Regions from separate parts of the Streptomyces sp. NPDC045998 genome, predicted to be linked through region 1. Evidence: predicted binding sites of a transcription regulator. Region 1 holds the regulator's gene; each other region holds the start of a gene.
The links. The regulator HrcA, encoded in region 1, represses chaperone genes, less so after heat shock. The targets are predictions, from matches to a motif close to TTNGCACTCNGNNNNNCNGAGTGCNAA.

Region 1 (3,274 bases):
CGTGGATCTCGACGTACAGGTCGCCGGCGGGGCCGCCGCCCGGGCCGACCTCGCCCTCGCCCGCGAGCTGGATGCGGGTGCCGTTGTCGACACCGGCCGGGATCTTGACCGTGAGCGTACGGCGGGACCGTACGCGCCCGTCGCCGGCGCACTCCGGGCACGGCGTCGGCACCACGGTGCCGAAGCCCTGGCACTGGGGGCAGGGGCGGGACGTCATGACCTGGCCCAGGAAGGACCGGGTCACCTGGGAGACCTCACCGCGGCCGCGGCACATGTCACAGGTCTGCGCCGACGTACCGGGCGCGGCACCCTCACCGGAACACGTCGTACAGACGACGGCGGTGTCGACCTGGATGTCCTTCGTCGTACCGAAGGCGGCCTCGTTGAGGTCGATCTCCAGCCGGATCATCGCGTCCTGGCCGCGCCGGGTCCGCGAGCGCGGGCCGCGCTGGGACGCCGTACCGAAGAAGGCGTCCATGATGTCGGAGAAGTTGCCGAAGCCGCCGGCGCCGAAGCCGGCGCCCGCTCCCGCGCCGCCGGAGGCGGACAGGGGGTCGCCGCCGAGGTCGTAGACCTGCTTCTTCTGCGGGTCCGACAGCACCTCGTAGGCGGCGTTGATCTCCTTGAACCGCTCCTGCGTCTTCGGATCGGGATTGACGTCCGGGTGCAGCTCGCGCGCGAGCCGCCGGAACGCCTTCTTGATCTCGTCCTGGGACGCGTCGCGGCGTACGCCGAGTACGGCGTAATAGTCCGTGGCCACTACGACTCCGCCAGGATCTGTCCGACGTAACGTGCCACTGCGCGTACCGCTCCCATCGTTCCGGGGTAGTCCATGCGGGTCGGTCCGACCACGCCGAGTTTGGCGACTGCCTCGTCGCCCGAACCGTAGCCGACCGCGACGACGGACGTGGAGTTCAGCCCCTCATGGGCGTTCTCGTGCCCGATGCGTACGGTCATCGCCGAGTCCTTGGCCTCGCCGAGCAGCTTCAGGAGCACCACCTGCTCCTCCAGCGCCTCCAGCACCGGCCGGATCGTCAGCGGGAAGTCGTGCCCGAAGCGCGTCAGATTGGCGGTGCCGCCGATCATCAGCCGCTCCTCGGTCTCCTCCACCAGCGTCTCCAGCAGCGTGGCCAGCACCGTGGAGACGGTCCCGCGGTCCTCCGTCTCGAACGACTCGGGGAGGTCCTGCACCAGCTGCGGCACATCGGTGAAGCGCCGCCCCACGACACGGCTGTTCAGCCGCGCCCGCAGGTCGGCCACGGACTGCTCGCCGAACGGCGCGGGGCAGTCCACCATGCGCTGCTCCACCCGGCCCGTGTCGGTGATCAGCACCAGCATCAGCCGGGCCGGGGCCAGCGACAGCAGCTCCACGTGCCGCACGGTGGAGCGCGTGAGGGACGGGTACTGCACGACCGCGACCTGCCGGGTCAGCTGCGCCAGCAGCCGCACCGTACGGCCGACGACGTCGTCCAGGTCCACCGCGCCGTCCAGGAAGTTCTGGATCGCGCGGCGCTCCGGCGTCGACAGCGGCTTGACGCCGGCGAGCTTGTCGACGAAGAGCCGGTAGCCCTTGTCCGTGGGGATGCGGCCCGCGCTGGTGTGGGGCTGGGCGATGAAGCCCTCCTCCTCCAGCACCGCCATGTCGTTGCGCACGGTGGCCGGCGAGACGCCGAGGTTGTGGCGCTCCGTGAGCGCCTTGGAGCCGACGGGCTCCTCGGTGCCGACGTAGTCCTGGACGATGGCGCGCAGCACCTCGAGTCTGCGTTCGCTGAGCATCGCGCGCACCTCCAGCTGGCTTCGGTTACTCGGTGTCCATTGGCACTCGACGGGTCCGAGTGCCAGGTATCACCCGGCCAGTGTACGGCGCCGGGGTACGCCCCTAGCAAGGGCGGCGGCCACGCTACCGCGCTAGCGTCACGGTATGGACGTCAGCTGGGAGGACTTCGGATGGGAGCGGCTCGCCGACGGTGTGGGCCGTCGGCGGCTGCCCGTCTGGGACGCCACCACCGCCCTGGTGGCCGGTGAGGGCGCGGCTCTGCTCTTCGACACGGGGGCCACGCTCCGCGAGGGGGCGGAGATCCGGGGGCAGGCGCAGAAGCTGCTCGGCGGAGGGCGGAGGGTGACGCATATCGCACTCAGCCATCCCCATTTCGATCATGTGCTGGGTACGGCGGCGTTCGCGGGGGCGGAGGTGTTCGGCGCGGTCGGCGTCGACACGCTGCTGACCCGTGAGCGGGACGATCTGCGGGCGGACGCGGTCCGGCACGGGGTCGCCGCCGCGGAGGCCGTCGAGGCGGTGGACGTGCTGGTCAGGCCGCACCACCTGGTGACCGGCGAGTGGACGCTCGACCTGGGTGGGCGGCAGGTGCTGCTGGCCAACGTGGGGCCGGGTCACACCGGTCACGACCTGGTGCTGCTGGTGCCCGGCGCCCCGGAGGTCGTCTTCTGCGGGGACCTGGTGGAGGAGTCGGGCGACCCCCAGGCGGGCCGGGACGCCATCCCGTCGCGCTGGCCGGCCGCGCTGGACCGGCTCCTGGAGCTGGGCGGGGAGGACGCGCTGTACGTGCCGGGGCACGGCGCGGTGGTCGACGCCGCCTTCGTACGCGCCCAACGCGATGAGCTGGCCCGGCGGTTCGGGGTGTCGTAGCGTCTGCCGAATGCGCAGTTACGACCCTGATCTGACGCCCTCGTGGAAGCGGCCGCCGGCCCCGGTGCCGGAGGTGCCCGCCGAGCCGGATCTGGTGGTGGAGGAGGTGGGGACGGGTTTCTGCGGGGCGGTGATCCGCTGCGAGGCGGGGACGGTGACCCTGGAGGACCGGTTCGGCAAGCACCGGGTGTTCCCGCTGGCGCCGCGCGGGTTCCTGCTGGAGGGCCGCCCGGTCACCCTGGTCCGCCCGTCCTCCGCCGCTCCGGTACGGCCCACCCGTACCGCCTCGGGTTCGATCGCCGTCCCCGGCGCACGCGCGCGGGTGGCCCGCGCGGGGCGCATCTATGTGGAGGGCCGCCACGACGCGGAGCTCGTGGAGCGGGTGTGGGGCGACGACCTGCGCGTCGAGGGCGTGGTCGTCGAGTACCTGGAGGGCGTCGACGACCTGCCCGCGATCGTCCGCGACTTCGCGCCCGGCCCGGACGCCCGCCTCGGGGTCCTGGTGGACCACCTGGTGCCGGGCTCCAAGGAGTCCCGCATCGCGGCACAGGTCACGGACGCCCACACGCTGGTCGTGGGACACCCGTACATCGACATCTGGGAAGCCGTGAAACCGTCGGCGGTGGG
Region 2 (3,274 bases), on a different contig from region 1:
ACGTCCTCGGACTTGCCGCCACCGTCGACGATGGTGGTGTCGTCCTTGGTGACCGTCACGCGACGGGCGGTGCCGAGCACGTCCAGGCCGACCTGGTCGAGCTTGAGGCCGACCTCCTCGGCGACGACGGTGGCACCGGTGAGGGCGGCCATGTCGCCGAGCATCGCCTTGCGGCGGTCGCCGAAGCCGGGGGCCTTGACCGCGACCGCGTTGAAGGTGCCGCGGATCTTGTTGACGACCAGGGTCGACAGGGCCTCGCCCTCGACGTCCTCGGCGATGATCAGCAGCGGCTTGGAGGAGCCGGCCTGGATGATCTTCTCGAGGAGCGGGAGCAGGTCGGCGATCGCGGAGATCTTGCCCTGGTGGATCAGGATGTACGGGTCGTCGAGGACGGCCTCCATACGCTCCTGGTCGGTCACCATGTACGGGGACAGGTAGCCCTTGTCGAAGGCCATGCCCTCGGTGAAGTCGAGCTCCAGGCCGAAGGTGTTGGACTCCTCGACGGTGATGACACCGTCCTTGCCGACCTTGTCCATCGCCTCGGCGATGAGCTCGCCGACCTGCTGGTCCTGCGCGGAGAGCGCGGCCACGGCGGCGATGTCGGCCTTGTCGTCGATCGGGCGCGCGGTGGCGAGCAGCTCGTCGGAGACGGCCTTGACCGCGGCGTCGATGCCCTTCTTCAGGGCGGCCGGGGAGGCGCCGGCGGCGACGTTGCGCAGGCCCTCGCGGACCAGCGCCTGGGCCAGCACGGTGGCGGTGGTGGTGCCGTCACCAGCGATGTCGTTGGTCTTGGTGGCCACCTCCTTCACCAGCTGGGCGCCGAGGTTCTCGTACGGGTCGTCGAGCTCGACCTCGCGGGCGATCGTCACACCGTCGTTGGTGATGGTGGGAGCGCCGAACTTCTTGTCGATGACGACGTTGCGGCCCTTGGGGCCGATGGTCACCTTGACGGTGTCGGCGAGCTTGTTGACACCGCGCTCGAGGGCGCGACGGGCGTCCTCGTCGAACTTCAGGATCTTCGCCATGGGGCTGAGTCAGTCCTCTCGAACGAACCGCGCCCCTCGACGCCCGGCGCTGTGGAGAGCGGGGCGGCCAGGGGCGCAGCTCAAAGCATCTCTGCTTCGGGAAAAGCGGGGTGAATTACTTCTCGACGATCGCGAGCACGTCGCGGGCCGAGAGGACGAGGTACTCCTCGTTGTTGTACTTCACCTCGGTGCCGCCGTACTTGCTGTACAGCACGATGTCGCCGGTCTTGACGTCGAGCGGCAGGCGCTCGCCGTTCTCGAAGCGGCCCGGGCCCACGGCGAGGACGACGCCCTCCTGGGGCTTCTCCTTCGCAGTGTCCGGGATGACCAGGCCAGAGGCCGTGGTCTGCTCGGCGTCGAGCGGCTGGACCACGACACGGTCCTCGAGCGGCTTGATGGCAACCTTGGAGCTGGTGGTCGTCACGATCCGACCTCCCCCTTCGGAGATCTCACGGGGTTAACTGTCTGAGGTGGCGACCAGGTGGATCCGTCGTCGCGGGTGCCGGACCTGCCCGTCGCTGTGTTGGCACTCTCCGGTGGGGAGTGCCAGAGCCGAGACTATGACCGCGATTAGCACTCGGTCAAGCGGAGTGCCAATTCACGACGGCGCGGCGTTTTCTCGCCGCCCTCGGCGGGGTCCTCCGCGACGGGGTCCTCAGACGTAGTCCTCGAGCTTCGCGACGGCGTAGCCCTTCGCCGTCACGACGTTCATGACGTACCGGATCATGTCCGCCATGCTGCCCTTCCAGTCCTCCCGGCCCCGGAAGTGCGTGAGGATGATGTCGCCGGGGTGCAGGTCCCGGTCCCACTCGCGCCACTCCATGTGGTCGGGGAACGCCTCGGCCGCCCACAGCGGTACGGCCTTGACGCCGCAGGACCGGGCGGCGCGCAGCGTGTCGCCGTTGTAGTTGCCGTACGGCGGGCGGAAGAGCGGCGGGCGCGTGCCGTAGCGCTTCTCGATGACGTCCTGCTGGCCGCAGATCTCGCGCTTCTGCTCCGCGTAGGAGAGGGCGGGCATGTAGCGGTGGTTGAGGGTGTGGTTGTGCAGGGCGACGCCGGTGCGCTGCATCTTCTTGAAGTAGCCGTAGTCCTCCCTGACGAGGTAGTCGCTGAGGAACGCGCTGTAGGGGATGTCGAGTTCGTCCATCATCCGCACCAGCTCGGGGTCCTTCTCGGCGCCGTCGTCGATGGTGAGGAAGACGATCCGCTCCTTGGTGGGGACGGTCGTGAAGACGGGCGGCAGGGTGGGGTCGCCCACGCCGAAGCCCTTACGGAAGGTGATCTTCGGTTTCTCGGCGGCCGTGGGCGGCGGGGGCGCGGCCAGCGGCGTGAGCTTCAGCCCCCACTTGCGGGCGGCGACGGCGCGGGCGGCCTGCGCGCGCTTGACCCTCTCCACGTACGCGGCCAGCGCGCCGGCCGGTCCGGCGGCCGCGGCCCCGCCGCCCTGGCGCGGCTGGGGCTGTCCGCCGGCGGGGGCGACGTCCTCCCGTCCGGAGTCGGGGTCACCGCAGGCGGCGAGTGCGGCGAGGAGGAGAGCGGCGAGCACGGCGGCGGCGCGCCGGGGCCACCACCCCCTCGCGACCGACGGCATTTGTTCCGTTTGTCGTACTAGCTGCATGGCGCCGCATCCTGTCAGCGCCGCGCCCCGCCGCCCGGGCGACACCGCCGCCCCGCGCGCACCATCGCCCACCTGGCCCACAATGGGGCGGGTGACCGATCTCGCCGCCTTCTCCGCGCTCCTCACCGACGAGGGCCAGGCCCTGCTGGCCGCCCTGCGCGACTACGACCCGTCCCAGGAGCTCGCCGTCGCCTCCCGGCTGCGCCGGGACCACCCGGCCGAGCTGGTCACGGCGGCGATCGGACAGGCCCGGCTGCGGCAGCGGGCGGTGGCGAAGTTCGGCGCGGAGGACGCGTACCGGATGTACTTCACGCCCAACGGCGTCGAGCAGTCGACCCGGGCCTCCGTCGGCGCCTACCGCGCGGCGCGCTTCAAGGAGCTGGGCGTACGCGGCGTCGCGGACCTCTGCTGCGGCATCGGCGGCGACGCCGTCGCGCTGGCCCGCGCGGGGATCCGGGTCCTGGCCGTGGACCGGGACCCGCTGACCGCCGGGGCCGCCCGCGCGAACGCCGAGGCGCTGGGCCTGGCCGACCTGATCGAGGTGCGCTGCGCGGACGTCACGGAGGTCGACACCTCCGGGTACGACGCGGTCTTCGTGGACCCGGCCCGGCGCGGTGGCCGGGGCCGCGTG
Region 3 (3,274 bases), on a different contig from region 1:
CAGCGGGGCCTCCAGGGCCAGGCGCACGATGTTGGCACCGGTCGCCTCGTCGCCCTCGAGCTCCAGCTTCTCGAAGACGGAGGAGGCCTGGATCAGGGCCACGCCACCGCCGGCGACGATGCCCTCCTCGACGGCCGCCTTCGCGTTGCGAACGGCGTCCTCGATGCGGTGCTTGCGCTCCTTGAGCTCCACCTCGGTCGCGGCACCGGCCTTGATGACGGCCACGCCGCCGGCCAGCTTCGCCAGGCGCTCCTGGAGCTTCTCGCGGTCGTAGTCCGAGTCGGAGTTCTCGATCTCGGCGCGGATCTGGTTGACGCGGCCCTGGACCTGCTCGCTGTCACCGGCACCGTCGACGATCGTGGTCTCGTCCTTGGTGATGACCACCTTGCGGGCGCGGCCCAGCAGGTCGAGACCGGCGTTCTCCAGCTTGAGGCCGACCTCCTCGGAGATGACCGTGCCGCCCGTGAGGATGGCGATGTCGTTCAGCATGGCCTTGCGGCGGTCGCCGAAGCCCGGGGCCTTGACGGCGACGGACTTGAAGGTGCCGCGGATCTTGTTGACGACCAGCGTCGACAGGGCCTCGCCCTCGACGTCCTCGGCGATGATCAGCAGCGGCTTGCCCGACTGCATGACCTTCTCCAGCAGCGGGAGGAGGTCCTTCACGGAGGAGATCTTGGAGTTGACGATCAGGATGTACGGGTCCTCCAGAGAGGCCTCCATACGCTCCATGTCGGTGGCGAAGTACGCCGAGATGTAGCCCTTGTCGAAGCGCATACCCTCGGTGAGCTCCAGCTCCAGACCGAAGGTCTGGGACTCCTCGACGGTGATGACGCCTTCCTTGCCGACCTTGTCCATCGCCTCGGCGATGAGCTCGCCGATCTGCGTGTCGGCGGCGGAGATGGAGGCGGTGGAGGCGATCTGCTCCTTCGTCTCGACCTCCTTCGCCTGGTCGAGCAGCGCACCGGAGACGGCCTCGACGGCCTTCTCGATGCCGCGCTTCAGGGCCATCGGGTTGGCGCCGGCGGCGACGTTGCGCAGACCCTCGCGGACGAGCGCCTGGGCGAGGACGGTCGCGGTGGTCGTACCGTCACCGGCGACGTCGTCCGTCTTCTTGGCGACTTCCTTGACCAGCTCGGCGCCGATCTTCTCGTACGGGTCCTCGAGCTCGATCTCCTTGGCGATGGAGACACCATCGTTGGTGATCGTGGGGGCGCCCCACTTCTTCTCGAGGACGACGTTGCGACCCTTGGGGCCCAGGGTCACCTTGACGGCGTCGGCGAGCTGGTTCATGCCGCGCTCGAGGCCGCGCCGTGCCTCCTCGTCGAACGCGATGATCTTGGCCATGTGAAGTGGTCCTCCCGGACTGGGGTGGATGCTCCGGACCGCGCTGGCGCCCGCGACGGACGGCCTGCATGCCCCTGTGGTTCCTTGCCCCACCGGCCTGCGGACCTCACCGACTCGGTCCTTCGTTGTCACTCTCACCTTCAGAGTGCTAACGCCAATGATTAGCACTCGACCCCTTCGAGTGCAAGCTCCTCCCCGTGATCTCCCGGCGATCTCCCGGGGATCGAGAGCCCTCGATCCCCTCCGCGTGTACGCGTGCGCGCACGCGCGAGGGGCCCGCATCCTGTGCGGATGCGGGCCCCTCGGCACCACTGTGAAAGTCGCTGGCCGAAACGCGTCTGCTGCTAGCCGGCGAGCTTGACCATGTCCGCCTGCGGACCCTTCTGGCCCTGCGAGATCTCGAACTCGACTCGCTGACCCTCCTCCAGGGTGCGGTAGCCGTCCATCTGGATCGCGCTGTAGTGGACGAAAACATCCGCACCACCGTCGACCGCGATGAAGCCGTACCCCTTCTCCGCGTTGAACCACTTGACGGTGCCCTGAGCCATGCCTAACTCCCCTATTACTGGCCCTTGCACAGGACCGCACTTCGCGGACCCGGGTCAGACCTCACCCGCTGACAGGAACGGGCGTGCGCCGGAACGCGTCGACCGCCGCTGAATGTATCTGTCCAACTGCCGTCTGCAACAGGTCAATCGGACGAGAATTCCGAGCATGCGTGAACGGAAAAGTAGGCGGAATTCGCCAGAATCCTGGGCAAGTCGGGCCCGGCAAAGCGCACATTCGGCGCATCAGGCACGGGTACTTTGACTGCATCTTGTCGCGCCGGGGCGTGAATTCATATGCGCGTGACATGACCGGCGGCGGGGGCTTCCCCAACTCTACCGCGCTCAACCATGCGGAAATGCCCCCTGCGCACCGTGTGCGGAGGGGGCAATTCCGGAAAGCGCTATCCCTGGGCTAGCAACCGCCGGCCACGGCGGGAATGATCGACACGCCCGCGCCGTCCGGCGTGGCGGTCTCCAGACCCTGCTCGAAGCGGACGTCGTCGTCGTTCACGTACACGTTGACGAAGCGGCGCAGCTTGCCCTGGTCGTCCAGGACGCGGGCGGCGATGCCCGGGTGGTTCTTCTCCAGCGACTCGATGACCTCGGCGAGGGTCGCGCCCTCCGCCGGGACCTCGGCCTGGCCGCCCGTGTACGTGCGGAGGATGGTGGGGATGCGCACGTTGACGCTCATGTCGTGATGCCTTTCAGTACGAGCTCAGGTCGGGTCAGGCCAGGCCGGCGTCGCGGAACGCGTCCAGGCTCGGGCGGATCGTGGCGGTGGGGCCGGTCGTCGGAGCCACGGCGTCCAGGGTCTTCAGGCCGTCGCCCGTGTTGAGCACGACCGTGGTGAGGGACGGGTCCAGCACACCGGCCTCGATGAGCTTCTTCGTCACACCCACGGTCACACCGCCCGCCGTCTCGGCGAAGATGCCCTCCGTACGGGCCAGCAGCTTGATCGCGTCGACCACCTGCTCGTCGTTGACGTCCTCGACCGCGCCGCCGGTGCGGCGGGCGATGTCCAGGACGTACGGGCCGTCGGCGGGGTTGCCGATGGCGAGCGACTTGGCGATGGTGTTCGGCTTCTGGGGGCGTACGACGTCGTGGCCGGCCTTGAAGGCCGCCGACACCGGGGAGCAGCCCTCCGCCTGGGCGCCGAAGATCTTGTACGGCTTGTCCTCGACCAGGCCCAGCTTGATGAGCTCCTGCAGTCCCTTGTCGATCTTCGTCAGCTGCGAGCCGGACGCGATCGGGATGACGATCTGGTCGGGCAGCCGCCAGCCGAGCTGCTCGCAGATCTCGTACGCGAGCGTCTTCGAGCCCTCCGCGTAGTACGGGCGGAGGTTGACGTTCACGAAGCCCCAGCCCTCGCCGAGCGGGTCGCC

Region 2: the regulator HrcA is predicted to act here: its motif matches at 1,596-1,622, upstream of groES (co-chaperone GroES).
Region 3: the regulator HrcA is predicted to act here: its motif matches at 1,470-1,496, upstream of groL (chaperonin GroEL).

What each region holds. Positions count from the first base shown of each region.
Region 1 is NZ_JBWKLJ010000001.1:298,668-301,941, reverse strand. Features, by position in the region: gene dnaJ (molecular chaperone DnaJ) at 1-760, opposite strand, end outside; gene hrcA (heat-inducible transcriptional repressor HrcA) at 760-1,776, opposite strand; gene AC07FJ_RS01275 (MBL fold metallo-hydrolase) at 1,922-2,647, shown strand; gene AC07FJ_RS01270 (DUF3097 domain-containing protein) at 2,658-3,274, shown strand, end outside.
Region 2 is NZ_JBWKLJ010000010.1:219,423-222,696, forward strand. Features, by position in the region: gene groL (chaperonin GroEL) at 1-1,025, opposite strand, end outside; gene groES (co-chaperone GroES) at 1,141-1,449, opposite strand; gene AC07FJ_RS27690 (polysaccharide deacetylase family protein) at 1,681-2,643, opposite strand; gene AC07FJ_RS27695 (THUMP-like domain-containing protein) at 2,726-3,274, shown strand, end outside.
Region 3 is NZ_JBWKLJ010000013.1:118,669-121,942, reverse strand. Features, by position in the region: gene groL (chaperonin GroEL) at 1-1,344, opposite strand, end outside; gene AC07FJ_RS30920 (cold-shock protein) at 1,689-1,892, opposite strand; gene AC07FJ_RS30915 (ubiquitin-like small modifier protein 1) at 2,305-2,583, opposite strand; gene thrC (threonine synthase) at 2,618-3,274, opposite strand, start outside.